Regions from separate parts of the Methylomonas sp. MK1 genome, predicted to be linked through region 2. Evidence: riboswitches for the same ligand, from Rfam matches in the RefSeq annotation. Region 2 holds a riboswitch; each other region holds the start of a gene.

Region 1 (10,867 bases), 470 kb from region 2:
GGTTCATTTAGCCGGGCAGGTGTGTCGATGGCGGGCCGACTGGCGCCGGTCTGGTTACACAGCACAGCGTGACCGCGTACACAGTAAAGTCAGCTTGCGCACATCCAACGCATTGATCACGCCGTTTTTGTCCAGATCGCGCGGGTCGTTTACGCCGGAAGCCGGTTTGTTGCGGGCAGCAATGACCACGTTCAAATCCAGTTGATCGACATCGCGGTCGCCGTCCAGATCGCCTTTTACCGCGATGTTCTCGCAGCTATCCGGTAGATGATTCAAATTGGTATCGCCGCTAACGCGGTTTTGAATATCCAGCACGTCCGACTTGCCATTGCTATTGCAATCCGGAAATACGTTTAAGTAATACACATCCTGCTCGCCGTGGTAGGTGGCAGTGTAAGCAATGTGTGCGCCGTTGGCGTCGGAGACTAACTGGGTGTAATCGCCCATTTTGTCGCTTTGCCGCTCTTCGCCGTTCACGATGTTATACGGCAGATGCGTATTGAACACGGGCGTGACCGCCTGGTTTTTGCTCCAGGTTGCGCCGCCATCCCAGGAGTAGGCGTAGTAAAGTTGGGAATAGCGGTACGGCGCGCTGCCGCTGCCGTTGCGGGTGTCGTACCACACCGCGTCGATGCGGGAATTGGCCGCCACGCCTAGCATCGGAAACCATTGATACGCATTGGCGCCGGGAGGGTCGTCATTCACGCGTACCGGTGCCGACCAAGTGGCGCCGCCGTCGCTGCTGCGCACGAAATGTATATCCTGCGGATCGTCGCCCGCTTGCCAAGCGTAGGACGTGACGTGTGCCAGCAAATAAATATTGCCGCGCAACGGCCCGGCCGATTGATCGGCAGCGATTTGCACATCACCGTCGCCGCCCAACGGATTGGGTAACTGCAAACTCGGCGACAGGAACATCATGCCGTGGCCGCCCATATCGACTTTTTGCGCGCTAAAGCTGGGCGAGGTATTAGGATCTTTGGCATCAACCGATTTCAGGAAATAATGCCCGCTACGCACTATGCCCAAGGCACTGACGGACAAAATCGTTTCATCGACGCCAAATAAATAAACCTCGCCGTCCGGGCCGATGGCCAGCCGGCCGAAACCGAAGTTTGCCACCGGCAATGCCGCGTCCGGCTCCTGGTAACTCAAACCACCATCTGTGGAACGGCTGAAATATTTGGGCACATAATGTGGGTCTGGATTGCTGTCGGCAGGCCGCCGCCAGGTGCTGTAAATATGCCCGCCGCTGGGACCGCCGGTTTTATCGATGGCCAGCCAGTTCTTGTCGCCTTTAAACTGATACACCGGCTCCGACCAGGTCACGCCGCCGTCGCCGGATTTAAACACCGACGTGCTATCCGATATTGCCAGGGACTGGTAATAAAAATTCCCCTGGCCATCGACCTCCAACACCGGATCGGTGCGGGTTTGCAGCGGTAAGGCCGGCAGCATACCGGTAGTCCAACTCGCGCCGCCGTCAAAGCTATAGGCATAGCCGCCGTGTTTGACAGCAGTGGGCGGTGAATCGAACTTACGCCAGCCCACGACAATATTGGCGGGATTTAGCGGGTTCAGGGCCAGCGTTGGCTCGTTGCCTTTGTCACCGATGATGTTTTGCCCGCCGGCATCGACATTGACCTGATGACTACGATACTGTCCAAAGCTTATTACCGGGGAAGGCCCTGCCTGCGCGGCTGTCGTCAATGTCAAACCGACGCCTACGCCTGCCGCGATTTTTACCAGCCTGACGTTACGGAAAAAGGGTATACGCCATTCGCCAGGCTCGGAGCACACAGCAGTTCGCGGCCGAGTCAATCCTGTAACTTCATCCTGTTTCATCAGACGATCTCTCTTTTAGAACGACCATTCAGAACCAGTCCAGCCAAACCACTGGCAAACAGCCATACCGTCATCGGCACCGGCACTGCCGCCGGCAGTTCTCCGGACACCACCGTGGTTTGAAAGCTGAAGGTGCCGATGCGGGTATCGCGCAAACGGGCGTCGCGAGCGCCCAGATGATCGAAGCCCCACCCTAAACCCAGATTGCCGTTGAGACTTAAAGTATCCCCGACTATTGCGGTGGTGACATCAAACAGCTCAAAACCGCCCGCATCGAAGCCGATGTGATTGGTAATCACCCAACCGGAACGCCCGGGCGTAGCCGCTTCCAGAGCAGGATCGTATTCCAAGGTCATGTCGCCCAACAACACTCTATTAGTTGGTGGCTCGACGTCCACTCTAAACCGCATGACGCCACCCAGACCGATACTACCGCTGGCAGTGCCGAACAAATTGCCGGGTTCGAACTGGAAAGTGGTATTTCTGTTCTGCCGCCCGCCCGGATTAACTATCGGACTCAACCCGTTGACACTAAATTGCAGCCCGGTCGCCGGAATTTCATCGGATACCAGATCGTATAAATCCGGAGCATTGCCGTCCCGCAACTGTACAAAGGTTTTTGATGCGGCCGAAGCGTCGTAAAACTCTTCCAGATAAATAGAAGGCCGGCAGCAAATCGGAAAGTCGGCGGTGGGTGTGTCCGGATAGTCATTCACATCGACGCTGGCGATTAGCACATCGCGGTTTAGGTTAAGGACCAGCGCACCGCCGCTTACTGTCGCGGCGTGGACATGGCCGGACATTAAAATACCGCAAACCGCCAGTAGTAACCCGGCTCCTAAATAGCGTCGTTCCGGTGCAGACGGCGGTTGAGCGACTGTAGTGGATTCCAACCTGCACGGGAATGGCGAATCCAGGGAATTTAATAGTTTCGCGGCCAACAGCATGCCGGATGATCGATGATTATTGATTTTCATAATGTCACACTCCTTGAAAGATATGGCCTACGGCCTATGCCGATAAAGCCCAAAAAGCCGCTACCGAATAACCAGACCGCAGCGGGCAGCGGCACCGCCGATACCTGACCGCAACCGGCATAGGCACCCGTGCCCAAACAGAAACTGCCGACATCGACCAGTTGCACGCCTTGCAACATGCCGGCGTTTTCCGGCGACATCAGTAAATCGCCGCTAAACTGCCAGTTTTCGGCGTTGGTAAAGCTCAGGCTTAGGTTGTTTAAGTCGTACACCGCCATCGTGAAATAAATGTTATTGGCTAGGTACCAGCCGGTGCGGCCCAAAGTTTGCCGGCCGGCATCGTATAGCAGCGAAAAATCGCCGTTGACCAAGCCGGCCCCGCCGGGTGGCCAGTTGGGCGCATAAAACCCCTGCACGCCGCTCATACCGACTTGCGCCCCGGCCATACCGGCCAGAGTGCCGGTATCGATGGCAAACTCGGCTGACGTCGCTTTGACATGACGCTGACTGGCTTGCGGACTAGGATCGTTACCGATAGCCGTCAACTCGAACACCTGATTAAGTCCGGAAATCTCGGTGTTGTTGAGTTGGCTAAGCAAATGGTCGCCGGTATTGGCCGGATTATCGGCATTGGACGTTGCAGTACTCCAAAACGTCGACAAGTAATAACCCCCGGCGTAAGGCGCCAGCGCATTGCGGTCCAGGTTCATCGTAAAAGTGCCGCCGGATGGCGCATTCAATATCGCGGCATCGGCGCTTGGAGATACCATCCCCATGCCGATAGCCAGCACGGCCAAAACGGGATAGCCGTGGTTTTTGTTGATCTTCATAAAAGCCCTACAGCGGATAGTCAGAATAAGCCCTCTCCCTGCCTGAATACGCAAACAGCCGCAGTGCACGGCATGCTGGCAAGAAGAAGGATTTATTTCAATAAGCTAAGGCCCGGAGCGAATCTTGGCGACCGCCCCAAGCCCACTTTCGAGTTAAGCCGCGACAGAGGCTTTTTTGCGACTTGCACCCAGCAAGCCCAGCAGACCGCTGCCGAACATCCAGACCGCCGCCGGTACCGGTACCGCCGATGGCGCAGTACTGGGAGCCAGACTAAAAGTACCGACCACGGCATTGGTATTGGCACCAACCAAACCGGCCCACAACCCGGTCCATTGCAAATCGCCGCTCAGTAGTAATTCGCCATTGCTGTTCAACGACTCGGCGACGTTGGTCAGCTTCAAGAAATTTTGGTAACCGAAACCGGTATCGAAGGTTTTTATATTCCAGGTGCTCCCGGTTTTTACCAGGCTAAAGTCGTAGGGCGTCAAAATGCCGCTGCCGCCTTGGCTGGTCAACAACCAGGCGCCGCTCAGACCGATTTGACCGATCGAGGTGTTGCCGGCGTCCATCGTTGTGGCTTGTTCGGTACGGCCATAGGGGCCGGCAGCCGGATAGCTGTTGGTCGTGGTGTTGCTGTTAACCGCAAACGACATCGCTGTGCTAGCGGTTGCCGATAGCGCCGTTCCGCCGTTGGTTGCGCCGGTAATGCCGAGTAAATTATCGCTGGCGCCCCAATGTTTCGCGACAATCCAGCCATTCGGATACCCGCTGCCGACATTGACAGATGCCGCCGCAAAAGCGGCATTGTTGATGGTGATGGTGGCATCGCCGCTAACTTGTGCAGCGCTCGCTGTTGCAGGCGCTAAAACGGCGGTCAATGCGCTGAAGGCTAACAGGCCGGCGCTTGCCAGTTGAGTGCGGTTGTAGTGCAAGATTGTCATTTTTTATTCCTTAATAAATTACGGTTAAAGTTAATCTGCAAATCGCCAACCCGAATTTAGGGCATTTAACTTGCAGGTAACCCGGCTGTCTTAATCTCCAAGACCCGTGGCTTTCCGGCTCCGTCTCGCGGCGGATGTGGCATGTTTGTCGCGGTCCTTACGACATCACTCTAAATCCCTGAGTGAGGTGCTCCTGAAAAACTCCTGTGGCAAATAGATAACGACGGCATCAATACTTGATCGAAAGACTCAGGAATCCCGCGCGGCCGGGTGCCGGCGCCACCCGGCCCTCGAAATAGCCGTAGGGCTGAAAATAATCCTCATCGCTGAGATTCTTGACGGTAGCCGCCCATTTGAAACTCCCGGTTTCGTAAGCTAACGCCGCGTCGAAGCTGTGGTAGCCGGCGGTTTTGAAGCGGTTGTCGTCGGACAAATACGCCCCGGCACGGGCATAAACGCCGAAACCCAAGCTAAAGCCTTGCAGCGCATCCTGCTGAAAACGGTAATGCGCCCAGAGCCGCCCGGCATCCTCCGGGACTTGGGCTAAGCGAGTGCCGGCAGCCACCCCGGCTTCGTCGTCCATGAACCGGGCGTCGGTATGCGCATAGTTCGCCAGCACGCTGAAGCCCTCGACCGGTTGCCAGAGCAAATCCATTTCAACACCACGCGAGCGTTGCTGGCCGGCGGCGACCGAACGCCGCTGAAAATCGCTGCTGTCGGTGACCGCGACCTGGCTGCGCTCGATTTGATACAGCGCCAGCTGGCCGCTGAATTGATGTGAAAAATTGAATTTCAGGCCGGTTTCCAGATGACTCGACAATTCCGGCGCCGGCGTATCGACGAAATTCACAAAGGGTTGGCCGCGCATGCCTTCGCTGTAGGAAATAAACCAGGAAACCTCGTCGCTCAGATCGATCACACCACCGAGTCGCGGCAGCCATTTCAGCGTATCGGTTTTAGCGTGTACCCCGGTTTGGGCATTATTAAAATCGATGCCAACCTTGCCCAGCCTGACACCGGACAGCCAATGCAAACGCCGGTACAGAGTGCTTTGCCACTGGAGGTAAGCGCCGTAAGTGATGTTTTCGATGAACTGATTTTCCAGGCCCGGCCCCGGCACAGCATAAGGGGTGTCAAATATCGGCGCCCGCAGATCGACCGTACCGACACCCAAACCCAAGGGGCCAAAATCGCCCTCGATAAAGCCTGCATCGCACAAGCGACTGTAATCCGCGCCCAGCAACAGATTGTTTTCGCTCGGACCCAGCTTGAAATTACCCTGCAAATTGCCCAGCACGCTGCGCTCTTGCTGTTGTTGAAACAATTCGGCATTGACCAATGCCCAGCTCGATGCCGGTAGCAAGGGCCGGTCCGCGATGAGGCCATCGCTGCCGAACAGGGTCTGAATTTTCTCGTCGAATTCCGAGTGCGCATAGCGCGCCTTCAGGTTTAAGCGCCAGCTCCGATTGATGCTCCTTTCCAACGAGGCCCACACCGCATCGGCATTCGAATGACTATCGGGCAGATTGGCCGGCCCCAAGAACAGGTCGGGCCGGGTAGCAAAATCGCCGGCAATGCTGCCGGTGGCGGGTAAGCCCTGATACTCCGGTTGCTGCCAGCGCGACAGTTTGGCTTGGAGCGTTAAACGGGTTTTGTCGTTATCGGTCAGCGTCAGCGCCGGATTGATGTTGAAACGCTGAGTTTCGATCATGTCGATGTTATGTCTGGCGTTGGTGTACTCGCCAGTCATGCGCAACAGAATATTGGCGTTTAGCGGTTGATTGACATCGAAAAACGGCTGATAAAAGCTGTGACTGCCGATTCTAAAACCCACTTCGCCGAAGGCTTTGGCCTGCGGCAATTTGGAAAGCAGATTCACCACCCCGCCCACCGGCGAACCCGAACCGCCGCTGTAGAGCAAGGCATTAGACCCCTTCAGCACCTCGATTCTCTCGATATTAATGGTGCTTTCCCGGTCGCCGGGGTTGTAGTACTGGGTAAAGCCGTCCATCAGTTGTTCGGAACGAAAACCGCGAATCAATGTACCCTCGATAACCGGACTGTAGAGCTCATTGCGCGCCACTATGCCGCTGACATTGACTAAGGATTCGCTGACGTTGATCGTTTGCTGGTCGTCTAACAAAGGGCGGTTAAGCGCATGCACCGACTGCGGGATTTGCTTGATTGGCGTGTCCGTTCCGGTAGCGCTGGCAATATGCCTGACGGCATAGGTCCGCGCCTCGTCAAGCATCGGCTCGGTGAGGATTTCCGCACCGGCCTCCCTTGTTTTCAAGCCCACGACAGTCATGGCATCCAGGGTAACGGGCGGCAGGTTAGATGACTCCGTTGCCGTCAGGCTGCGTTCCAAAGTCACCGTATCGGCATCGATAAAACGGTAGGTAAAGCCGCTGCCATGCAACAAGTGTGTTAATGCCTGCTCCGCCGACATGTCACCGCGCAGCTCGGGACTGGCGAGCTCACGCAACATGTCCGCTGAAAAAATCAATTCCAACTCTGCTTGCGCGGCAAATTGAATCAACGCGTTATTTAAGGACTGACCGCTGATGTTGAAGTGACGGATAACTTCCGCGGCAACCGCCTGGCTGCTGCTCAATTGTCCGCCGGCCGCCACCAGCCCAATCAACACCCAGGTATCGACGCCGACACGGTTGCCGTTCAGCGCATAGCAAAGATATACGGCTGGCCGATGCCATACGCCGACTGCAAGCTGGTAGCGAAAATCGTTAATCCGTGCTTTCAAGATCCGTCCTGTCCGAAAAAAAATGTTTCTCAACATAGAAGTCGTTTCAGCACAAAAATCGATCACAAAAATTTAACTATTTTCGAAATGAGGGAGTCGAAGCGGACGGTTTGAGCTTATGCGCTCGAGCTTTCGACTCCAAATTAAAGCCGCATCGTCGTTCCCGTCTGTGCGGGAGCGACGATGTTCAAGGGCTGGGTTGACGAAATATGCACGCAGGGTTTCCGCGCCAAAAACTCAGCGACGCAATAACACCCACCAGGGACCGATACGGGTTTCTTGCAAACCCAGCGCTATGCGCACCGAGGACAGCGCCTCATCGGGCGTATCCAGAGAAAACACTCCGGTCACCCGTAGATTTTTAAGGGCTGCATCGGCCAGAAATATCCGTCCGAAGCGATAACGCTCCAACTCGCTGATCAATTCGGCTAAAGGCCTATCGTTGATCACCAGCCGATGTTGCTGCCAAGCGTACTGTTCCGCACCCACGGCCCGCGGATGCGGTAACGGCAATCCGGGTTGATAGACCAAGCCCTGCCCCTGGGCGACGGTAACGTCACTGTCGAGACCCGCACTGCTGACCGCTACAGCATGCTCCTGGACAGTCACCTCGGTATGATCCTCTGCGGTTTTATACACTTCAAACACGGTACCCAACGCGCGTACCGTCAAGTCGTCGACCACCACTTCGAAAGACCGCCGACTATCCTTTGCCACCGTAAACTGCACTTGGCCGTGGTGCAAAACGATACGCCTGGCCGCGGCGGTGAACGCTACCGAAACCGCGCTATTGGTGTTCATCAGCAAACGGCTGCCGTCGCTGAGCTGAATCTGGCGAATTTCGCCGGTTTGCGTGCGGTAGTCGCATAAATAATCGCTAAATAAGCGCGCTTGCTGCGGCATGATCAGACCAATCGCCAGCAGCCACATCGCAGCAAAGGCAAGCCCGGCAGTAAACCAGGGCCGGCGCGATTGGGGTTTGGCTGGCTTGATTTTAGCGGCGCGGAATGTCACCGGGGCGATTTGCCGAGACGCTGGTTGTTGGGCCTCGGCCTGTCTGGACTGGTTGCCGGCCAGCACCATATCTCTGAACAAATTCTCCGCCTCGGTAAACGCTTCGGCATGCAAGGTGTCGCGGCTCAGCCAATCGGCGAACGCTTCGAGTTCCGCATCGCTCAAACTGTCGTCGCGCAGACAAACCAGCCAGGCGATGGCCTGATCTTGCAGACTTGTATGAGCGGATTTGTCGGACGGCGCGGGCATGCGAGCTCCAATTAAGCAGGGGTATTATTGATAAAGACGTGCCAGGCACGAAAGCGATCATAGCAAGACGGGCTTTGCAAACAAGCGGCAGGCGTTAACGGCATCGGTGTGAAGCAGGTTGCGGAAAAATAATGCGGGCGTTTTGTTCAATCGGCCAGTTGCCGGGCGCAATGCGCCATGGCTTTGGCCAGTAACTTATTGACCTGGGATTTGGAAATCCCCAAGCGTTCGGCAATTTGCGTATAGGTCAGGCCATCGACCCCATGTAGTAAAAACACACTACGGCAGGCTTGCGGCAACTCGTCCAGCGCCTGTTGCAATGCGGCCAAACGTTGTTGACTGATCAACACCTGTTCCGGTGGCACGGCGTTACCGGGAATAGTTTCAGCCAGCGCATCGAAATCTTCGTCAGCGCCGTAACGGTCCCTGACTATGGTTTTGCGCTGATGGTCAATGGCAAGATTGATCGCGATCCGAAACGCCATGGCTCGGGCATTATCCGGCTGACTTTTCTCGGCAATCTGCCGTAACCCCAGATACGTGTCATGAGTTAATTCAGCGGCAATGTCCGGGCATTTCAAGCGTCCGGTCAAAAAACGCAATAACTCATCGGCCAAGGACTCGGTCCAGAACGCGGAAATATCGGTCAATGGCTGTGCACTCATGCGTATCGAAAATATCCAAAGCTTTATTCAAAAACAGCGACTGGCTGATACCCCACCAAAATGTCGCAGCGCAGCCTTGCGTCAGAGCGTTTGCAATAATTGAACCAACGACAAATGCTGCTTGGCAGGCCCCACCATACATGCAGCCTGGCTTTGAACCTTGCTTGCTTGCAATCCGGGAATGCGGCAAATAACCCGCGAAATGGCCGGCAGATAACATAGTTTTATCGAGAATCGCCGTCTGCCTCACCGACTTTGATTTTTAGCGCGCGCCAAGCCTGTATAATCCCCGCAAACCCACGTTTTTATTCACTCAGCTTAACCATCTCCTGTAATGCGCCCCACCCATCTTTTGTTCTGCCTGGTTTTCATCGTTGTCGTTCACGGCGCTATCGCCTGGAGCCTGAATCGCCCGCAAGACGCCGGGGTCGATGTACCTTCGGGTAAATTGCGCAGCTTGTCGTTTGCGCCTTACCGGGACGGTTTTAGCCCGATAGACGAAAAATTTCCGCTGCCGGAACATATCGACGCGGACGTGGGCTTGATTGCGGATAAAACCCATACCATCCGTACCTACTCGATTCTCGGCGGTATGCAGCCTACTCCCGAATTTGCGCGCAAACACGGCGTGGAGATGATTCAAGGCGGCTGGCTGGGCGACGGCCATGCCAGTAATAAAAAGGAAATCGCCGCGCTGATCGAAGCGGTGAACGCCAATCCGGATGTGGTGAAACGGGTGCTGGTCGGCAACGAAGTCCTGCTGCGCAAAGACATGGATGTAGACACGCTGATCGGTTATATCCGCCAGGTCAAACAGGCGGTGAAACAGCCGGTATCGTATGCCGATGTCTGGTCGATTTATCTGAAATACCCGCAACTGATGCAGGAAGTGGATTTCATCACCGTACACATTCTGCCCTACTGGGAAGACGAGCCGGTGGCTATTGAAGATGCCGCAGGCCATGTCGAGAAAATCGTCCAGCAGATCGAAGACAAAGCACATAGCATGGGCCTGAACAAACCGATTCTGATCGGCGAGTCCGGCTGGCCCGCCGCCGGCCGCCAACGCGGCCGAGCCATTCCCAGCGTCGTTAACGAAACCCGCTTCATACGCAGCCTGATCGAAGTCGTGAACCGGCACGGCTTGGACTACAACATCGTCGAAGCCTTTAACCAGCCCTGGAAAAGTCATAACGAAGGCGTGGTCGGCGCGAATTGGGGCTTGTTGACTATCGACCGCGAACCGGTATTTCCGTTGACCGGCCCGGTTTACGAAAACCCTGACTGGTTGCTGCATTTTGCCTGGGCGACCGGCCTGTGGCTGTTGCTGGTTGCGGTCTACTTCAAGAAATTATCAAAGCTGTCGCTGCCGCGCCTATTGGTGTTTTTAGCCTTGGCCCAAGTGTTTGGCGCTTGCCTGGTGACGCTGGCGGACTTTCTGTGGTTTACCAGCTATAGCATCTGGCAACAGGCTTACACCATTTTGCTAATAGTAGCCAACACCCTATTAAGCGGCTTGTTGCTGCAACGCGGTTATGCGATTTTAGCCAACCAAGCCGCGCTGCCGGCCCTGGCAAACCGCTT
Region 2 (10,867 bases):
AAAAAGGCATCGTGGTCAATCTGGAATCGACCGTGCATTCCATCCAACGGGCGATTGAGGAAGCCGAATTGATGGCGGGTTGCCAGATCAAATCGGTGTTTGCCGGTATCGCCGGCAGCCATATCAAAAGCCTGAATTCGCACGGCATAGTGGCGATCAAGGAAAAGGAAGTTACTCAGCACGATATCGACCGAGTGATCGATTCGGCGCGGGCGGTGGCGATTCCGGCCGATCAGAAGATCCTGCACATCCTGCCGCAGGAGTTTGTGATCGACCAACAGGAAGGTATCAAGGAGCCGATCGGCATGTCAGGCATTCGTTTGGAAGCCAAGGTGCACATGGTCACCAGCAGCGTCAGTGCCGAACAGAACATCGTCAAATGCATCCGCAAATGCGGGCTGGATGTGGACGACATCGTGTTGGAACAACTGGCTTCGTGCGCGGCCGTGTTGACCGACGACGAAAAAGACTTGGGGGTGTGTCTGATCGACATTGGCGGCGGCACCACCGATATTGCGATTTTCTCGGAAGGTGCGATCAAGCATACAGCGGTGATTCCCATCGCCGGCGATCAAGTCACCAACGACATCGCCGTGGCGCTGCGGACGCCGACCAAAAACGCGGAGGAAATCAAACGCCAATACGCTTGCGCGTTGACGCAATTGGCCGATCCGCAACAAACCATCGCGGTCCCCAGCATCGGCGACCGTGAGCCGCGCAAGATCTCCGCGCAAAACCTGGCGGAAATTGTCGAGCCGCGTTACGAAGAATTAATGCTGCTGGTACAAGCAGAGTTAAGAAGAAGTGGGTATGAAGATTTAATTGCGGCCGGCATGGTAATTACCGGAGGCAGTTCGCAAGTAAGAGGATTGGTCGAATTGGCGGAGGAAATTTTCCATATGCCGGTTCGCATGGGTGTGCCGCTGCATGTATCCGGATTGACCGATGTGGCGGAAAACCCGATTTATTCGACCGCGGTGGGTTTGTTGCTTTATGGCAAGGATCATCACGGCCGGGCGTTAGGCATGAACGATGATGGCGCGGATCTGTTGTCAAAAATCAAAAGCTGGTTTCAAGGAAATTTTTAATTTTTTGTCTGGAGGGTGTGAAAATGAAATATGAATTATTGGATAGTAGCGGCACCGCGGTTATCAAGGTCATCGGCGTCGGTGGCGGTGGCGGCAACGCGGTTAACCATATGGTGGAAGATGGTATCGACGGCGTGCAATTTATCTGCGCCAACACCGATGCCCAAGCCCTGCGGGAAATGAGCGTAGAGTCCATTGTGCAACTGGGTGTAGAACTAACCAAAGGCCTGGGAGCAGGCACTCGTCCTGAAGTAGGCAGAGCAGCTGCCGAAGAAAATCGCGACCGCATCCGCGAAGTGATCGCTGGCGCCGACATGGTATTTTTGACTGCCGGCATGGGCGGCGGTACCGGTACCGGTGCTATCGCGGTATTTGCCGAAGTTGCCAAAGAACTGGGCGTACTGACCGTAGCCGTCGTATCCAAACCTTTCGATTTTGAAGGTTCCAAGAAAAAGGGCGTCGCCGATGCCGGTTTGCGCGAACTGGAAAAACTGGTCGATTCATTGATCATCATTCCAAACCAAAAATTGCTGCCAACTTTGGGCAACAATAAATCGCTGGTGGAAGCATTCCGCGCGGCTAACGACGTGTTGCGCGATGCGGTGCAAGGTATTACCGAGCTAATCACTCACCCTGGTCTGATGAACGTTGACTTTGCCGACGTGAAAACCGTCATGTCCAATATGGGCAGCGCGATCATGGGTACTGGCGTCGCCAGCGGCGAAAACCGCGCGCGTTTGGCAGCTGAAAAAGCGATTGCCTGCCCTTTGTTGGATGACAACAATCTGCAAGGTGCTCGCGGCATTCTGGTGAACGTCACCTCTAACGGCGACCTGGGCTTGAACGAATTCGACGAAATCGGCAGCATCATGCACGCATTTGCTTCCGAAGACGCCGACATGAAAATCGGTATGGCGGTCAATCCAGCTATGGGTCAGGAAATTAAAGTCACCGTCGTCGCCACCGGCATGGGCGAAAAAGCCAAGCAAGCCGCTTCGCCAATCAGCTTGGTGAAAAAAGTCGCGGCCGGCGAGATCAATTACGATCAATTGGACAAACCGACCATCGTGCGTCAGCAAAAACAGGAATCGGCCCGGGAATCTCGCTTTGGCGCGCAACCTAGAAACGATGTGGACCTGGATTACTTGGACGTACCGGCCTTCTTGAGACGCCAAGCAGACTAAGGGCCGCTTGCGGCAAGTCTATGAGGCAGCTGAGCCAAGTTCGGGGGGAGCTATCGCATAATCTGTGATAGACTCCCCGACTTTGTTTTACCTATTTGTCGGCATTTCATGATTAAACAGCGTACTTTAAAAAACACCATCAGAGCCACCGGCGTCGGTTTGCATACCGGCGATAAGGTCTATCTGACCCTGCACCCCTCAGATCCCGATACCGGCATCCGTTTTCGCCGCGTGGATTTGGAAACTCCGGTGATGATTGCCGCGCGCCCTGAAAATGTCGGCGAAACCAAGCTATCCACGACTTTGGTTCGTGACGGCGTAAAAGTTTCCACGGTCGAACATTTGCTGTCGGCTTTGGCCGGCTTAGGCATAGACAACGCGATTGTCGATGTCAGCGCCGCGGAAGTACCGATCATGGACGGCAGCGCCGGACCATTTGTGTTTTTGTTGCAATCGGCTGGCGTGGTCGAGCAGGACGTACCCAAACAATATATCCGTATCAAACGCGCAATCCGCGTGGAAGACGGCGATAAATGGGCCGCGTTCGAACCGTTCGATGGCTTTAAAGTCACCTTTACCATCGATTTCGAACATCCGGCGTTTTCCGAACATCTAAAAACCGCTGTGATGGACTTTTCTTCGACTACGTTTGTGAAGGAAGTCAGCCGGGCCCGAACCTTTGGTTTTATGAAGGACATCGAGTTTTTACGCGAGAACAATCTGGCGCTAGGCGGCAGCCTGGATAACGCCATTGTGGTGGACGACGATAAAGTGTTGAACGAAGACGGTCTGCGCTACGCAGACGAATTTGTGAAACACAAAATTCTCGACGCCATCGGCGACTTATATTTGCTGGGCTATAGCCTGATTGGCGAATATCAAGGCTTCAAATCCGGCCACGCGTTGAACAACAAGTTGTTGCTAAGCTTAATGAACGACAAAGACGCCTGGGAAATGGTGACTTTCGAAAATGCCGAAGAAGCCCCTATATCCTTCATGCATTCCGCTCAAACTTCGGCTAGAGCTACCGGCTAAGACCAACCCCGCCAGATACCCTGAATAAACGGCGGAGGCCCAAGCCTCCCCGTCCCTTCCAGCCAATTTTTAAAGAATTTTCCAGCTAATATTGCCCTAAATGAGCAGCCATGGCCCTTTCAGAAATGGCCGACTCTCTAGGCTGGCTCTAATTCATCTGCTCATCCCCATGGCAAAGTCTATCCCTGCAAAAAGTAAGGGATATAACTCAAAATACGTGAAATAACTCATCCCCTAGTATTAAAGCCAGCTGGAGTCCCGGAAAACAGCCACGCTTATTGCAGCCCCACCATCTCAAAGCAAACCATTTATCCCCTTGTTTTATATATAAATATTCATACAAAAAAGCTGACCACCCACGCTTAGCGTTATTTTGGCGCATATTTTGCTTAGCTATTAATGCTGCACCCTCTGGGCGCAGCCAACAAGTCGCCACACTCGTCGCAAGGCGGGGCCGGAAAGCTGCGGATCTGATTCAGATAGTCGAGCTACCTCTTTTGAGCAGGCAAGAGAAGGGATTAGCGGGTCGATATGGAAACGACGACAACTATCCCCTAGCAGTCGCTCACTGGTCAGGAATAGTTTGTTATATCACCTGATTAGTCTGAACCCATTGTTTAACACACTGTGCAAACTAGCCCGGTATTTCAAACTCTTTGGACTGCTTCCCTCGCAAACATAGCGCGGCATGATCAATCCGGGAATATTGAAATACTTAGCGGTTTTAAGACCGTTCAAATTGCGCGGGAAGCCGTTGGTCAAACGGCCAGCCCTAGGCCCTTACCGTACGAACAGGATCGAACGGTAAGAGCCTGGCATCGCGGCAGCGGGCACATGTGCGTTAGACAACAACTCGTAAAGGGAAATACGAAACCTTGAATGTCGCCGGTAGAGACTACCGGTAAAAATCTACGTCTTACTCTATTTAAAGGAATTGAATTATGTCTGTTAACACTAGAAATGCCCAAACCTTAAAAAAGGTGGCTGCAACACTTGCTATTTCACTTTTAGGCCTAAGCAGCGCACAGGCCGAGGTCGTAAACGGAACCATCTATAAGACCGTCGACCCGGTTCACGGCGCCGGTACCACAATCGATTTCTATTCGTTTTCGTTGTCATCGGCTGCCAATGTTGTCATCGATGTCCTGGCGAATGAAGGCTACGCAGCGGGCTGGGGCGCACATCCCGGCGCCTATGTCGATATCAACGGCGACGGCGAACTAACCCTGGCGGATAGCCAATTCCGCATTTTTCAGGACACGGTCTCACTCACTACGGAAATAGTCAGCGGCGACGACAGTCCAGCCTACACCATACCTGGCAATACCGGCGGATGGGCCGACGGCAGCTTGTTGAGCCGAGACTCCTATCTGGCGACTGCTTTGGACGTAGGCAATTACATTATTGCTTTTGGAGATTACTCTCTCACCATTGAAGAAGCCGTGCTGGGTTTCAACAAGGGCGACGTTATCACTGGTGCAACTGGCCTCAACCCCGTAACTGGCGCCACAGGTCAGGATCATTTTGACTATCAAATAACCCTTACTGCTACCGACTACGTCACCGGAGCCAACCTGCCTTTGACCATAACCGGAGAAGGCGTTAGTGCAGTACCGGTTCCAGGGGCCGTTTGGTTGTTTGGTTCTGCGTTAGCGGGATTAGGCGTATTCGGCAAACGCCGCACCGCATAAACCACAGCGAGTAAGAGCGAGTAGGTAAACCGACATCAGCTATCGACTCACCCCTCGCAATGCATATTAAAACTTTGGAATCGTCCACTTTTGGCTGCCAGGCCCGAAACACCTCAGACGAATCCAAATTAAACAGCAACTTAAATCTACCACAATCGTAAACCGCGATGTGGTGGATATTGGAGACACTCAAAAATGAACATCAATTTACAACACATTTTCAAAATCACCCTATCTTCCGCGGCGTTAACCCTTGCCATGGCTCAACCAGCTGCGGCGGCTTGGACAGGTGCCGATAACACCCTTGAGTTGGGTACTAGCATCTCAAACCCTAGTTTTAATTCCAGCAATCTGGGCTTCGCGGGCAATCCGGCGCTTTCCAACGATGGCTGGGGCATGCAAGGCGCATTTACCAATTTCTATCTAAGCTCATCAGCCCAATCCGTGACAGTAGACGCGCGTTCGTCTGCCGCAAACTTTCCGGCGTTTTCAATCTTCAGAACCAATGTGGCTTATTCGGGGGAAACAGTCGGCGTCGATACACCGGCAGAGCTAACCGGCCAAATCCATAAATTCAACTCGGTCGGCCAAGCCGGGGATCCAGGCATCATCTGGGCAACAGGCGCGGACGGTATTGTCGAAACGCTGGGCTACGTCAGTTCCTCCAGCAAAAACTACGTTAACTCGTTCGGCGGCGTCATCGACTCCGGTGCACACGATGTCAGTATCGACGACCTCTATGAAACCGGCGTATCCGGCTCGACAGGTGTCACCGGTAACCCTGCGTTTGCCAACACCAAAAGATACGCTACCTTGACGCTGAACGATTTGCAGGCCGGCTGGTATGCAGTGTTCGTCGGCGGCGCGGACGTCCTCGGCTCCAGCGCCGGTATCTCCTTGAACATTTCCGCGTCGGCGGCCGCCTCTACATACACCCCACCTGCCGCGGTACCCGTGCCTTCGGCTGTTTGGTTGTTCGGTAGCGCGCTGGCCGGTTTTTTGGGCATAGGCCGGGGCAAACGCAACGCTTAAGCGTTACCAACACACAAGGAAGCGCTTAAACCCAAAAGACTTAAGCCGGTGTTCGTGTAAATAAGGAATTTGGCGAGAGACTTCGCTAAAGGAATAAGGATGGCCGATAAATTACTCGCTGTGGTTTATCGGCCTTTTTTCGTTCACGCCCGCCCGTTTTAAGCGGTTTGGGCAGTATTTTTTGCCACTTAACCATTTCTCAGTGGAGTTTCACCATGACATTGTTTCGTCATAGCCTATTAGCGATTGTCTTAGCCGGAACTGCGCTGCTCAGTTTCAATGCAGCCGCGTTCGAATTGGCGCTAGGGCCCATGCCGATAAGCCTGAAGCATTTGCCCGTTCCGTCCGTCCCCGGATTACTGGACGGCCCGGACCCTATTGTCGTCAACAAGAATGCCGCGATTGTCTTGGGCAAGGCGCTGTTCTGGGATACTAACGTTGGCAGCGACGCTATGGCCTGCGCATCTTGCCACTTTCACGCCGGCGCCGACGGCAGGGTAAAAAATCAGCTTGCACCGGGCGGCCAATCCAGCCCTTTAAGCAACCAAGAATTCAGCAATGCCATGACTGGTGCGTCGTTGGGACCGAATCATACCCTCAGCGCAGGGGACTTTCCGTTACATCAACGAGAAGACCCACTACAGGAACATTCCACGATCCTCTACGACACCGACAATGTAGTCGGTTCGTCCGGTACTTTCGGCGGGGATTTCAGAGCAGTAGACCGCTACACCGCCCCTAACGACTCGTGCAGCCGCAGCGCCGATAGTCTATTTCACGCCGGCGCCGTCGGCACCCGCAAAGTCACGTCGCGCAACGCGCCCAGCGTCATCAATGCGGTGTTTAATCATCGCAATTTTTGGGACGGTCGCGCCAACAATGTGTTTAACGGCAGCAGCCCCTGGGGCGACCGCGATCCCAACGCCGGCGTCTGGGTAAAACAGAACGCCACGACGCTCAGCAAACAACGCCTGCATTTGCTCAATTCCTCGTTGGCGTCATTAGCGGTCGCTCCACCGCAAAACACCACCGAGATGGCCTGCCGCAACCGGACCTTGATGGAGCTCGGCAGAAAACTGCTGTTACGCCGCCCTTTGCAAAACCAGAAAGTGCATCCTGAAGATAGTGTATTAGGACCTTACAGCCTGAATACGAAACCAGGCATGAACACCATGTATAAGCTGCTGATCATGCAGGCATTCAATCCCAAATACTGGTCGTTCAACGGTAGCACGCCAATTCCGGTAGCCAAAGGGCTAGCGCCTTACAATCAGACCGAAGCCAACTTTGGGATGTTTTTCGGTCTGGCCATCCAACTGTATGAAAGCACATTGATTTCGGATGAATCGCCCTTCGACAACAGCGCCCGCGACGCCGGCAATCAACCCATAGAGCTAAGCGCTTCGGAATTGAACGGCTTAAAACAATTCAGAAAAAACCAGTGCGCACTCTGCCATCTGGGCCCCAACTTCAGCGCCGCATCGATCAACGCCAACGCAGCCATTGCTAAAACCCATCCGGAAGCGTTTGGCGAGCCGGCCTTCTACATCAGCGCATCCGCCAATGTGGTGAATCGCATCCCTTTGTTTATCCAAAACGCGCCAGTCACGGCGTTTTTCGATACCGGCTTCTCCTCCACCGGGGTAACCGAGGCAGCGGCTGACATTGGCGTAGGCGGCGTGGACGACTTCGGCAACCCGCTATCGTTCAGCCGGCAATATTTACAGTATCTGGCAGGGAATAGCGCCGGCGTGTTGGAAGAGGATGTCAGCAAAGTTCGAGCCTGCGATTTTCAGGAGGCGCTTGCCCTAAATCTGAAGCTGCCTTATTCACTGCCCAGTTTGTTTACGATTACCGACGGCATAAGACCCCAGCCGCAAAGTACTGAAAACTGTTTTCTACCGGCCAGCAATGCCTTTTTGCCCACCACAGCTGCCGCTTTAGCGGAGTTGAACAAGCCCAACAGCAAGAAAATGGTTGCCGCCGTCGATTCGACATTTAAAATACCGTCGCTACGAAATATCGAGTTAACCGGACCTTACATGCACAACGGCAGCATGGCCACGCTGGAACAAGCGATAGAGTTTTATTCGCGAGGCGGGAACTTCGCCTACGACAGCAAGCAAGTTACTCGGGTGTTTCCGCAGCCCAATTTACAACTGGATGCACAAAACCGAGCCGACTTGATCGCCTTCCTGAAAACCCTGACGGATGACAGAGTCCGGTACGAAAAAGCGCCCTTCGATCATCCCGAAATCAAAATACCCCACGGCCATGTTGGTGTAGAACAGTCGGTAAGCGGCGGAAATCCGCTGGCCAGTGTTCTGGCTAAAGATCAATTCCTGACCATTGAAGCGGTTGGCGCGCAAGGCAACTCATCGCCGATACAGCCTTTCGAAGAATATTTGGCACCATAGCGAGGCTTAAATTTCAGTCCACAGTCACCGGCGTTGGCCGGTGACTTCTGAAAACGGCGAGATTAAAATCATCGGGGTCTTTATCTCAAAACTCCAGGCTGCAAGTGCAGCCCCTGACTACTAGCCCCAATCAGTCCCTCAGGGCGCTCCCTCTGAGCTTATTCCAGTTTGATAGTAACATCCGACAACTGCGGCCAAAGCAGCCGTATGTTTTTTAGGGTGAGCCCATATCTAACAAGCAATCTAACTACCTGCCTTCCATCAATCGCTTGTTAAGTGTTGCCCCCAAGCGCGCCAGAGCGGCGCCCAACACGTCTAGCTCATCACCTCGCTGCGCTTGATCGCAAATCAAACCGATATTTTCAACCGACGGTAAACACGGCACACGTTTCGGCTGAACCGACTCGGCTATCGGCGGAACGATGCGCACTTGCAATCGGACAATATAGGGATGCCCTGCGCCATGCAACTTGTCTAAAATCGCTCGATTGAAAAACCGTATTTGCGATGCCCAGCTGGCCGAATCGCAGTACAACAGCAGCTGCGAACCGGACGCCACGCAATGTACGGCGTGCTCCGCTAAGGCTGTGGGCAACGCACTTTTTACGATACCCAACAAAACCTGCTGTGCGGTGACTTGATTTAAACACCACGCCAACGACCGACTTCCGAAATCCAGCACCGGCCTGAATGGTTTTTCCGAGTTTTTCATATTGGTCATTGGCAATTCGCCGTAATGCCAATATTCAAGGCAAGCACTAAAAGTACCATTGTTAGACTAAACTTAGGCATAATATGTCGTTTTTATTGGGCATTTTATTTAACAACCAATTGTCTGCTTTAACAGGCTGTTGAAAATCAGTTGTGGGAACGTTAACCGGGTAAAAATTGACTACATATTGCGACGCCGTGTAAAACTGACACCAAATATAGAAAATCAACAACCTGTTAAACCATTTCTCACGACTTACCACAGCATTCTCAATTTAGACGACTGTATTAATGTTTTTTGGCCGACTCTCAAAATGCGTAATAATAGAAATTCGCGACATAAAAAAAAATATTCACATAAGAAACACTTATTACCCGGCAGTAACCGCCCGGCTAAAAAAAATATCGTCGCCGACCAACGGTTCAGAAAAACCGCATGGCAAGTTTTTAACTTTGCAATAGTAGGCGGTTTGGCAACCGCAACCCATACCGGCTTATTTATTTTCATGATGGAAACGCATTTTGCCAAAGCGTTACAAGCAAATTTTATCGCTTTTAGCGTAGCGTTTTTAATATCTTTCTTAGGCCAATATCATTGGACATTTAGAAATAGCGGCGACAGTCACTGGGCAAAAAAAATGGCTAAGTTCATGGTCGTGGCATTGATAGGTCTGGGGCTAAATACCAGCGCCGTTTACATTATCGTCGACCAATTATTATTGTCCTACAACTACGCCGCATTGTTTATGTCTACGGTGGTACCCGCCACCACTTTTATTATTAACAAAAAGTGGGCATTTACATAAGCTTATGGTTTTTTTGCCAGGCAAAATGCGGTTAAGCCGGCCACTCTATTTACCGAAAACAGCACTTTCAACTCTATCGCATGGATAGCTATGAGCAAGAAATTAACGAAGTTATTGGGCTTTGTTAAATCGCTTTTTGCCGACAACTGCCCAGCATTCAACAATGCTCTTTTTATCAAACGCACCGACGCGACAACCGGAAATAAAAGTCCGAAGAAATAGCGCCCCTTCACCACTTCCAGCCCAGCATTATTAACCAGACGCTCTAATTTCGCGAGCGTATAACGCCGTTTATGTTCCAAAAAAACATCATGTCCCGACCACAGAAAGTTAAAAGCCGGAACGGAAATCAATACATGACTTCCGGAGGGAATCTGATCGGAATAATATTTTAATACCGCCAGGTCATCATCAACATGTTCTAGCACATCGATCATTAGAACCAACGGCTCATCGGCGTTCTCCACCGACTTGACAAAACGGATGCATTTCCCTTTATAGTTTTCCAATTTCTCATCCACGTCATATCCCGTATCGACACATCGCGCATTTTCGACTAGGCCATGATCTATCAACGATTTAGAAAACACACCGGAACCTGCCCCAACATCAAGAACGCTTTTCCCTGCCACCGACTTCAAAAGATATCGAATAACGTTCCCTTTGGACACGTAATACCAATGGCTATGAACAGACTCGCCCAATATATCTTCTTCTTTTATATCCATAAATTATTTTTTAATTATTTTATTGACAAAGTAAAGCGGCCGCCGTTTCGTCTCGGAAAATGCTCGTCCAAGATATTCGCCTAAAATACCGATAAAAATAAGCTGAATCCCGCCCAAAAACAAAATAGTAACGATTAACGATGGATAACCGGCCACGTCATTCCCAAAAACGATA
Region 3 (10,867 bases), 1.5 Mb from region 2:
TGCGGTGGCCAAGGAATTGGTGGAAACTCTGACCGGGGTGGGGTCTTTGAAGGACGAAAAAGCTGACCAGGCCAAAACCAAAGCTTCCACCAGCAAGGACTTTGATATTCGGGCGGACGAGGCGGCCAACGCCTTGATTATCACGGCGCCGCACGATTTGATGGCGACCTTGAAATCGGTGGTCAGACAATTGGATGTGCGCCGCGCCCAAGTGCATATCGAAGCGATTATTGCCGAAGTCAGCTACGACAAATCGCAGAATATTGGCGTCGAATGGCAAACCAAGGAAGACGGCAGCGTATTTGCGGCCAGCAGAAAAGGGGAGGGCAACTCGCTCGATCTATCGCAATTTATTTCCTCCGTCGGTAAGGGCTTGAGTATCGGTTATTTGGCAGGCAGCGAGTTAAAAGCCTTGTTGACCGCGTTTGCCAATGATACCGACGTCAACGTGTTATCCACGCCGTCGCTGGTGACGATGGACAACGAAGAAGCCAACATGATAGTCGGTCGCAACATCCCGTTAACCACCGGCCAATACACACCTTCCGTCGGCGGCAGCCTGAGTACCCCATTTCAAACCATCCAACGCGAAGACATCGGTATTAAACTCAAAGTTTTGCCGCAGATCAGCGAAGGCAATGCGGTCAAATTAAAAGTCGCGCAAGAGGTTTCGAGCGTTGTCCAAGGTACTACCGGTGCGGATTTGCAGACCAATAAACGCAAAATCGAAACCAGCGTATTGGTCGATGACGGCAAGGTGTTGGTATTGGGCGGCTTGATCCAAGACGACATCACCGAAACGGTGGATAAGGTGCCGCTGTTGGGGGATATTCCTTATCTGGGCTACTTGTTCCAAACCAATTCGACGATTATCACCAAAAAGAATCTGATGGTGTTTTTGCGCCCGCAAATCATCAGGGATGCGGGTAAGTCCAGCGGCTTAACCCACGACAAATACAATTACATCCGCGACAAGCAACAAGAGTTTAACCAGGACGGCGTGCTGTTGATGCCGGAGCAGAAACAGCCCTTGCTGGACAACTTATCGGACGACAATTCGGTTGCGGAAGACAATCGCGGCGAGGCTGGCGGCAATGGCAACCGCTGAACCGACAGCGCCAGCGCCGACCGATAACAGGCTGCCGTCCTACGGTTTTGCCAAACGCCACGGCGTGATAGTCGCGGAATGTTCCGCGCAGCAGGCGCGTATCGTTTACCAGCCTAAAGCCACGGTAACGGCCTTACTGGAAACCCGGCGCTTCGTGGCTAGACCTGCCAGTTTCGAAGCGGTCGGCGCGGAAGAGTTCGAGCGGTTGCTGCAAGCGGTCTACGAACACAAAACCGGCCATGCGCAACAGATGGTCGATGATATGCAGGACAATCTGGATTTGTCCGAGATGGCCCAGCACTTGCCCAAGCCGGAAGACTTACTGGAAAGCGAAGATGAGGCGCCGATCATTCGTTTGATCAACGCGCTGCTCACCGAGGCCATCAAGGAAAACGCCTCGGACATTCACATCGAATCCTACGAAAAACGCATGGTAGTGCGGTTTCGGGTGGACGGCACCTTGCGGGAAATTATCGAGCCGCAGCGCGAATTCGCGCCCATGGTGATTTCCCGGCTTAAAGTCATGGCCAAGCTGGACATTGCAGAAAAGCGCTTGCCGCAGGATGGTCGTATCTCCTTGAATATCGGCGGCCGCACCGTGGATGTGCGGGTCTCAACCTTGCCTTCCGGCCACGGCGAGCGGGTGGTATTGCGTTTGCTGGATAAGCAGGCCAACCAATTAAGTCTTAAGCAAGTCGGTATGTCGGATTATGAGCTGAACAGCATTCAGCAAATGATCGCTCGTCCGCACGGCATCATTCTGGTGACCGGGCCTACCGGTTCCGGGAAAACCACCAGCCTGTATGCGGTGGTTAATCAATTGAATCAACGCAGCCGCAATATTCTTACCGTCGAAGACCCTATCGAATATTACCTGGATGGTGTCGGCCAAACCCAGGTGAATGCCAAGGTGGACATGACTTTTGCCAAGGGCTTGCGGGCGATTTTGCGGCAGGATCCAGACATCGTGATGGTCGGCGAGATTCGCGACCGGGAAACCGCCGAGATTGCGGTGCAAGCCAGCTTGACCGGCCACTTGGTGCTTTCGACACTGCATACCAATACTGCCGTAGGCGCCATCACCCGGCTGCGCGACATGGGTATTGAGCCGTTCTTATTGGCGTCCAGCTTGGTCGGCGTGATAGCCCAGCGGTTGGTGCGCAAACTGTGTCCGCATTGTAAAAAACCGGAACAGGTGCCGGAACAGGATTTAGCCAAGCTCGGGTATCGCAGCGAAACCGGCAAGCCTGTTACTGTTTATCAAGCCCAAGGCTGCCCGCAGTGCCATAACCACGGTTACAAGGGCCGGGCTGGTATTTTTGAAATGATCATGCTGGATAGCACGATGCAACAGCTGATCCATGATGGCGCCGGCGACCTTGAGCTGGAACGCCATGCCCGACTTACCTCACGCAGTATTCAACAAAGCGCGCTGGAAAAAGTGCTGAACGGCGACACCAGCATCGACGAAGCTATCCGTATTACCTTAAAGGATTAACTGGGTATGGCGGTCTTCGAATATCAAGCGCTGAACGGCAAGGGCAAATCGGTTAAAGGTACGCTTGAGAGCGACACGATCAAAACCGCGCGCCAACAATTGAAGGCCAATGATTTAACGCTGCTGGATATTCAGGAAGTTCATAAAAAAGAACGCAGCGGCCAGTCGCCGCTATTGGCGCAAAGCATCGGCATGCGCGCGCTGGCGCATATCACCCGGCAGTTGGCCGCTCTGCTGAAGTCCGGCTTGGCGATAGATGAAGCGCTAGGCATCATTGCCCGGCAACTGGAATCGGCGCGGGCTAGGCGGATATTGCTGGCGATCAGAAGCCGAATTCTGGAAGGGCAAAGTCTGGCCGTGGCTTGCCAGGCCTTTCCCAGTACCTTTCCACCTTTGTACCGCGCCACTGTTGAAGCGGGTGAATCCTCGGGCAAGCTGGATCAGGTGCTGGAAAAACTGGCCGATTATCTAAGCGACAAAGGCCAGCTGCATCGCAAGTTACAAATGGCGATGATTTATCCGGTGTTGTTGTCGTCGGTGTCCGTATTGGTGGTCATCGGCCTGTTGGCGTATGTGGTGCCGGAAATCACCGGCGTGTTCGACAAAATGGGCCACGAGCTGCCGGCTATTACCCAGGCCTTAATTAGTTGTAGCGATTTTTTGCAGAGCAATGGCTTGCTGTTGCTGGTCATCGCGGTGGGCTTGTCTGTGGCGGCGAAGCTGATTTTGCGCCGGGAGCGGCCGCGCATGCTGTTTCACCGTTGGCTATTGACCATGCCGATTACCGCCCGCTTTTCCAAGGGCTTAAACACTGCCCGCTTTACCCGTACGTTGGCGATTTTGACCAATAGCGGCGTCGAGCTGCTGGAAGCCTTAAAAATCTCCAGTCAGGTGTTGTCCAACAACGCCATGCAGCAGGCGGTGGCTCATACCGCTATCCGCGTGCGGGAAGGGCAGAGTTTGAACAAGGCGCTGGAAGCCAGCGGTTTCTTTCCGCCGGTAACTATTCACTTGGTTGCCAGCGGCGAAGCCAGTGGGCAATTGCCGCGCATGCTGGAAAGTGCTGCCGACGATCAGGAGCGCGATATTCAGGCGCTGACCGAATTGACCATGGGTTTATTCGAGCCGGCCTTGATTTTGTTCATGGGGCTGGTGGTGCTGACCATCGTGCTGGCGATTCTGTTGCCGATATTTGAAATGAACCAGCTGATTAGATAGGTGTTTTGTCATACGCCTGTCACGTTGTCTTTCTAATCTTCTCCCAGTTGTCCCGCATACCGGGGTGTGCTTTAACCAATACGAATTTAGACCGCTATGAGCAATAAAAAACAGCAAGGCTTTACTCTGATCGAAGTGATGATCGTTGTGGTGATTTTGGGCATTTTGGCGTCCATCGTCGTGCCGAAAATCATGGGCAGACCGGACGAAGCCCGTGCCACTCGCACCTTGCAAGACATCAGAGCCATCAGCGCCGCGCTGGATCTGTATCGCCTGGATAACTTCAGCTATCCGACCACCGATCAAGGCCTGGAAGCCTTGGTACACAAGCCGGCCAATCTGCCGCAAGGCGCGCATTGGAAGCAGGGCGGTTATCTGGATCAACTGCCGGCCGACGCCTGGGGCAAACCGTATTTTTACATGCAGCCCGGCGCGCACGGCGAGTTTGATTTGTATTCCTTCGGTGCTGACGGCGTGGAAGGCGGCAGCGAAGCCGGCGCGGACATCACTAATTGGGCGCAAAAATAAGTCAGCTTGAGGGCTTGAAGGTTCGCGGCTTTACGCTTATCGAGCTATTGATTGCGATGGTCCTGATCGGCGTGATGAGCAGCATGGCGATGCTGGCGATGGGCAATGCCGATCACAGCAAGCAGCAACAATTGGAAGTTGAGCGGCTGGCAAAATTGCTTGAGCTGGCTGAGCAGGAAGCGATGATACGCGGTGACAGCATCGGTCTGGAATTGGTCGGTCAAGGGTATAGGTTTCTGTCGCCGACCCAAGGCAAGTGGCAGCCGGAGACTGGCGATGCGCTATTCAGACAACGGGATTTGCCAGCCGGTATGACCTTGGCGTTGACCCTGGACGAAAAGCCGGTGTACCTGACTATGCACTTTGGCAGCAAGGTGCATCCCGAGCCGCAGATTGTATTTACGCCGGACGGGGCCGCGGATGCGTTCCAAATTGCGTTGGATTTAGCAAAAAGCGATCTCCGGTTTTGGCTGAGTAATAGGGCGGACGAGGGCTTAGCGGTTTCCAGCGTCGCCATCAAGCCATGAAACATGCGGGCAACGGCGGCTTCACGCTGTTGGAAGTGCTGATAGCTTTGGCTCTGTTAGCCATCCTGATGGCCGGCTTGATCAAAATTACCGCCGATAACACCAAGAATCTTTGGTATCTGGAAAACAAAACGATAGCCGCGACGATAGCCGCCAATCATGCGGTGCAATTGCGCCTGGCTAGCGAAAAACCGGAAAACCAGGATGGCTGGGACACGATGGCCGGCCGGCGTTGGTATTGGCAGGCCAAGCGCGGTGTAACGCCGAGTATCGGCGGCACGGTCTGGGATTATCGGATAGAAGTGTTTTTGGAAGGCGACAAGTCGCCTTATGCCGGATTGCTTAGTTATGTTCCGACCGGCCATGAATAATAGCGCCAGTCGCGGCTTTACCTTGCTGGAAATCCTGATCGCGATGGCCGTGTTCGCGATCATGGCGGCCATGGCCTACGCCGGCTTGAGCGCGGTGTTGGATGCCAGAGCGGGCACGGAAAAACGCTCGGACAGCGTCGCCGCGTTGCAGCAAACCCTGTATTTGCTGAACGAAGATTTAGCCCAGGCTTTGCCGCGCTCGATTCGGGACGAATTCGGCAGCGAACAGCCGGCGTTTTCCGGCGGTAATGGCGAAGACTTGCTGACCTTGACGCGTAGCGTGCCGGAATGGTCGGCGTTGGCGATGCGCAGCCAATTGCAACGTATCAGTTATCGTCTGGAAAAAGGCAGCTTGTATCGGCAAGTTTGGACAGTGTTGGATCGTACTCAGCAGACGCAATTTCGCCGGAAAAAATTGCTGAACGTCGCGGCGCTTGATTTGCGGTTTTACGGCAGCGACTGGACTACGCATTGGCCGGCCGGTGGTACCGGCTTACCCAAAGCGGTGGAGGCTAATTTTAACTTGGCCGGCTTAGGTGTCATTCAGCGGCTGTTTCTGGTGCGGGAATGAGGTCGCTACATCAGGCGCAATGCGGGATCGCGTTGATCACCGTCATGTTGATACTGGCTATCGCTACCGTTGCCGTGGTGTCGATGTCCAGCGCGCGGCAGTTGGATATTCGCCGCACCGAAAATCAGCTGCGTAGCGCGCAAGCCTGGGAATACGTGTACGGCTTGGAAAGTTGGGCCATCGGCCGGTTGGCTGCCGACACCACGCCCGGTAATGGTTACGGTTTGGCTGAAGAATGGTCTATACCGTTGGCAAGGACAAACGTCGTCGGCGGCACGATGCAAGCACAGATTGAGGATTTGCAGGGCCGGATTAATCTGAACAACCTATTGGTGGAGGGCAAAATTTCCAAGGACGATATCAAGCGCCTGGAACGCTTGCTGGCCATTCTAAAACTGAAAACCGAGCTGGCGCAGGCGATAACCGATTGGGTTGATGCGGATATGGATGTCAGCTATCCGCACGGCGCGGAAGACGAAACCTACACCCGCCAAAAGCCGGCTTACCGCGCCGCTAACCGGCAATTTGCCGATGTCAGCGAGTTGCTGTTGGTACAAGGCATGACGCGCGAGACCTATCTGAAATTGCTGCCTTATGTCTACGCGGTGGAGGGTTACGCGCCGCTGAATGTCAATACCGCCAGCGCTACGGTGTTGCGTTGCTTGGCGGACGACATCAGCGCCGATCAGGCGGAATCCATATTCAGAGCCCGAGGCAAGCCTTTTGCAAAAGTCGCCGAATTTTTAAAGGATGAAACGGTTGCCGACGCCGGCATCGGTAAATATGGCTTGGGTGTCAGTTCGCAAAACTTTTTATTACAAGGGCAAATCGATATGGGCAAAACCCATTTGCAGTTTGAGTCGCAATTGCAGCGCGATAGTGGTGGCGCGCAAGTGGTGAAGCGCCAGCGCCAGGGCTTGGCGCATGGCTGAAAAACTGCTGGTCAGAGTAGGTGCCGAATCTGCCGATAAACTGGAATGGTTGAATCTTGCCGAGCCTGATAGCCAGCCGGCATCAGGCACGATGGCCGAGTTGGCAGCGGCTGCGCAGGGTAAGTCTGTACTGCTGTTATTGCCGGCCGCTTCGGTGCTATTGCTGGAAATCGAGCTGGCAGTTAAAACCACCGCGCAACTGAAAAAAGCCTTGCCGTTTGCGTTGGAAGACCTACTGGCCGAGGACGTGGAAAATTATCATCTGGTTTGGTTAAAGCAGGACCGGGATAAACTCGCCGTGGCGGCGATTACGCACGACACATTAGCGGCGCGGCTTACTCCGTTTCGCGAAGCCGGTTTAGAGCTGGCAGCTGCGTATCCGGAAACCTTATGCCTGCCGTATCAGCCTGGACAAACGACTTTGTTGCTCGAAGAAAGCAACGCAATTTTGCGCAGCGCTGCCTATTTGGGCGGCGGCGTGGATGCGCAATTTCTGCCGCAACTGCTGGAAAAAGCCTGTGCCGAAGGTGCCGATTTCCAGACTTTACTGATATGCAAACACAGCGAAGACACCCAGCTGCCGGATGGTTTGGCAAATAACGGTTTGGAAACAGTCATAGCCAAGCCTTTGCAATTCATGGCGAGCTCAGTCGAGTCATTGCCAGCCGAGCTGAATTTGTTGAGCGGTGCGTATGCCGTCAGTCATCGTCCAAAAGGCCGCTGGCAACAGTGGCTGCCGGCGGCCATCATTTTGGCTGCGGCCTTGGCGGTGCAGAGCTACGCTTTACTACATACCTATTGGCAACAACAAGCCGAACTAAGCGAGTTGGAAGCGAAAAGCCAAGAGCTGTTCAAACAAACTTTTCCCGATGTGAAACGCATCGTCAATGTCAAAGCTCAGGCCGAGCAACAGCTGGCGCAGCTCAGAAAACAACAGGCTTTTGCCGGTAGCGGCTTCATGCGCTTGATCTACCGTTCCGGATTGGTGTTGAAAGAAGCGCCGGCCGTACACTTGAAAAAGCTCAATTTCCTGAACGGCGGTTTGCAGTTACATCTGCTTGCCGACGACATCGGCCAACTGGAGCAATTCAAACAGCAGCTGCAAAGCAGTATGCAGGTGAAAATTCAATCCGCCGACAGCGGCGCAAACGGCGTGGAGGCGCAACTTGAGATTCGCGAAAAATGATTTAGCGCAGCGTTTTGCCGAATTAACGCCCAGAGAGCGAGTACTGGCGCTGGGTGGTGTGCTGGTCGTGCTGATGTATGGCGCATACCTGCTGTTTTACCAACCAATTGCTGAACAAAGCCGCTTGCTGACCCTAAAAATCCAGGCGCAACAGCAAATCTATACCTACTTACAACAAGTCGGTAACGAAGCGGCGGCTTTGCGGCAACAGGCTACGGTTGATGCACCGGCATTGGATGGCGCTAATCAATCGCCGCTGGCGGTAGTCGATTTCAGCAGCCAGCAGCTGGACATAAAGCCGGCGATCAAACACCTGTCGCCGGAAGGCGAGGACAAAGTCAGCGTCTGGCTGGAGCATCTGGCCTTCGACCAACTGATGTCCTGGTTGACAATTTTGGAAACCAAACACCGTTTGCAAGTGCTGCAAATCGATGTTGAAAAACCGGCCGATGCTGATGGCATCGTCAATGCCAAGGTCTTACTGGGTGTTGTTTAGTCTGCTCAGGTATCGTCGCTCCCGCGCAGGCGGGAGCCCAGTTGCCGCAGCTGATTTGCTGCGCGGTCCCAAGGCGTCCAGTTTACCGTGAATGCCGAGACCAGAATTCTTTGATAGCTTCAAACTTGCCATCCATGGCACTGGATGCCCGCTCTTGTGCCCTGTGGGTATCCCGGCGGGCATGACGGACTTCTTGGGTTTAGCTGAAGTAGCTCAATAGTCAGGATACGCCTTGCCGTCCACAGCTCACGACAATTCATACCTGGACCACGTCCCACTGCTATTAAGTTAAGAGCGGATGGTTCTATCTCCCCTCATCCCAACCTTCTCCCGGAGGGAGAAGGGGCTTCTTCCTTCGCTCAATGGCAGTGAGGCAATGCCCGCAAAAAGAATCTTAAATTTCATAGCTACCGCCCGCGCCCGATCATCCGCTGAATTTTCGTGTTAGCGGCCGGCTTTGTAATACAGATGTATTACATGTCACGTGAATTTAACAATGCTGTAACCGAAAAGCCGCTATTGCTCTGGAATAATCCGCGTCAAGTTGAAGGGTCGAGGATCGGCAGTTCAGCAAGGATTCAGGAGCAACTAGGGAACACGGACGGCACGGACAAGGAGCGGCTAAGGAAGAGGATAGGGAGGAGGCTAAGGGGGAAATGGTAGCGGGGGCAACAAAGCGGCGCTGTCAGGATGTTAGATGGCGTCGAGTACGATCTAAAGCGTGTAAAAGCCAAACTCGTTGTGAAGCGGGGACGGAAAGTCACAGGTCTTGCAGGTCAAGACGGCTGGGCTGTCACCTTATGTCATTAATCGAAATTTAAACATGAGGTTTTAAAAATGAAATTGTCTAAAAAATTGTTGGCAGTTGCAGTATTGGCGGCGGCCGCTTCAGGCGCCGCGGAAGCGCGTATCCAAGCTATCGGTGATGCAACAGCAGACGGTAGCGAGTTTTTGTTCAACCTGGTTGACTACACAGCGAAAACTTCATTTACACTGGATTTGGGTATCACTGTTGAGCAATTTCTGGCTAACCCTAGCCAATCATTGTCTTTCTCACTGAGCGACAACAACTTTCAATCATTCGCTGCTGCTTACACTGCCGGCAACGATGTTGCTTGGGGAGTTTCTGGTGGTCATGGGATCCTGGCTGACCTGACTGACCTGCCTAAATTTGGTTTCTACACAACGTCAGTAGTTCCTTCTCCTGCCGTCATCGATAGCAATGCAGGCGACATTGGTAATACTATGAGTAAATGGAACGTTATGGTTGGTTCTGTTCAAACTCAAGATGCCAATTCTAACAATCTGAGCACCTTCAGAACTGTTGGCCAACAAGGTTATACAGCTGTTTACGGTAACGATTTCCAAACTGCTTTGCCATTTGCGGCCCAAGGTCAGTTAGGCAATGCTTTGGCGTTCGTTCATGAAAAAGTCAATGCCGACGATTTCGATACTGGAGAATTGGAAACTTTCCCAGGTACATGGAATTTTTCATTTAGCGGTAACGTGGGTTCTTTGACCTATACCGCTGCACCCGCTGCTGTGCCACTGCCTGCCGCAGTTTGGATGTTCGGCGCCGGTTTGATGGGCGTACTGCGCGCAACTCGTCGTAAATCATTGGCGGTTTAATCCCGCAAACGTCTTGAGCCGGCCGGATTCTGCTTTGCTGGTTCCCCCTTCATGAACGGGTCGGCTCAAACTTTAAATTCAATCAATTGAGAGATATACAATGAAAAATCAATTATTGTCTGCTGCTATCGCAGTGGCTTCTCTGGCAGGTTTCTCGCAAGGTGCATCCGCACATGCGCCAAGCGTCACGCCGGATATCGAAATCTTTATGTCCGGCGCTAGCGCGCAAGACAAAGCCCTGGCGGCATTGTTTGTTAATTTGTGCGACGCCGGTACTTTGGATGTATTTAAAGACAACGGTACAGCGGGTTCCGAAGGTAAAAACCATAGTGCTTATTTCTGCACACTGAACTCTACTAACGTACCCGGCCTGACCGTCAACGGTGCTGCCGCAACCACGGCTAAAGTATTGTTCCACAAACGTTCTGCCGGCGGTTCTGCGCAAGGTGTTAACCCGCTGATCGACGGCGTGGCGATTGCTGCTATGCGTATTGACAACGGTAACTGCACCCAACAAGGCGCGACCAACACTTGGTTTTGCAACGCCAGCGGCGCTAACCTGACCAACGTGCTGTCCGATGCCGGTATTTCCGATGTCGAGCCAAAATTGTTCGTCGGTCCTAACAAACCTTCAAACGCTAGCGAAGTTGATCCAGTTAAAGCAGATGCCGCACTTAACGTGGTGCCAGCAGCGGCCTTGGTATTTGGTGTGCCGGTTTCCGATAACTTGTATGTGGCTTTGCAAAGAGCGCAAAACCTGCTGGCCGGTTTTGGCGGCAGCTGCGCACCTGGCGATTACACCG

What was found. A riboswitch is a leader RNA that binds a small molecule or an ion and turns the genes downstream of it on or off. The one in region 2 is predicted to bind cyclic di-GMP.
Region 1: another riboswitch for cyclic di-GMP. It lies ahead of G006_RS0111395 (hypothetical protein); the one in region 2 lies ahead of G006_RS28860 (VPLPA-CTERM sorting domain-containing protein).
Region 3: another riboswitch for cyclic di-GMP. It lies ahead of G006_RS0106185 (hypothetical protein); the one in region 2 lies ahead of G006_RS28860 (VPLPA-CTERM sorting domain-containing protein).

What each region holds. Positions count from the first base shown of each region.
Region 1 is NZ_AQOV01000001.1:2,406,842-2,417,708, forward strand. It holds gene G006_RS0111380 (hypothetical protein) at 55-1,845, opposite strand; gene G006_RS0111385 (hypothetical protein) at 1,845-2,822, opposite strand; gene G006_RS0111390 (hypothetical protein) at 2,819-3,652, opposite strand; gene G006_RS0111395 (hypothetical protein) at 3,806-4,594, opposite strand; cyclic di-GMP riboswitch class I at 4,667-4,745, opposite strand; gene G006_RS0111400 (TonB-dependent siderophore receptor) at 4,824-7,355, opposite strand; gene G006_RS25470 (FecR family protein) at 7,593-8,618, opposite strand; gene G006_RS0111410 (sigma-70 family RNA polymerase sigma factor) at 8,765-9,283, opposite strand; gene G006_RS0111415 (glycoside hydrolase family 17 protein) at 9,618-10,867, shown strand, end outside.
Region 2 is NZ_AQOV01000001.1:2,880,816-2,891,682, forward strand. It holds gene ftsA (cell division protein FtsA) at 1-1,088, shown strand, start outside; gene ftsZ (cell division protein FtsZ) at 1,112-2,272, shown strand; gene lpxC (UDP-3-O-acyl-N-acetylglucosamine deacetylase) at 2,381-3,307, shown strand; cyclic di-GMP riboswitch class I at 3,729-3,803, shown strand; gene G006_RS28860 (VPLPA-CTERM sorting domain-containing protein) at 4,249-4,998, shown strand; gene G006_RS28865 (hypothetical protein) at 5,194-6,030, shown strand; gene G006_RS0113735 (cytochrome-c peroxidase) at 6,246-8,447, shown strand; gene G006_RS0113740 (DciA family protein) at 8,695-9,168, opposite strand; gene G006_RS0113745 (GtrA family protein) at 9,473-9,964, shown strand; gene G006_RS0113750 (class I SAM-dependent methyltransferase) at 9,967-10,692, opposite strand; gene G006_RS0113755 (glycosyltransferase family 2 protein) at 10,696-10,867, opposite strand, start outside.
Region 3 is NZ_AQOV01000001.1:1,344,603-1,355,469, reverse strand. It holds gene gspD (type II secretion system secretin GspD) at 1-1,108, shown strand, start outside; gene gspE (type II secretion system ATPase GspE) at 1,095-2,606, shown strand; gene gspF (type II secretion system inner membrane protein GspF) at 2,613-3,824, shown strand; gene gspG (type II secretion system major pseudopilin GspG) at 3,921-4,352, shown strand; gene gspH (type II secretion system minor pseudopilin GspH) at 4,337-4,879, shown strand; gene gspI (type II secretion system minor pseudopilin GspI) at 4,876-5,250, shown strand; gene gspJ (type II secretion system minor pseudopilin GspJ) at 5,243-5,821, shown strand; gene gspK (type II secretion system minor pseudopilin GspK) at 5,818-6,753, shown strand; gene gspL (type II secretion system protein GspL) at 6,746-7,939, shown strand; gene gspM (type II secretion system protein GspM) at 7,920-8,435, shown strand; cyclic di-GMP riboswitch class I at 9,155-9,233, shown strand; gene G006_RS0106185 (hypothetical protein) at 9,273-10,064, shown strand; gene G006_RS0106180 (hypothetical protein) at 10,165-10,867, shown strand, end outside.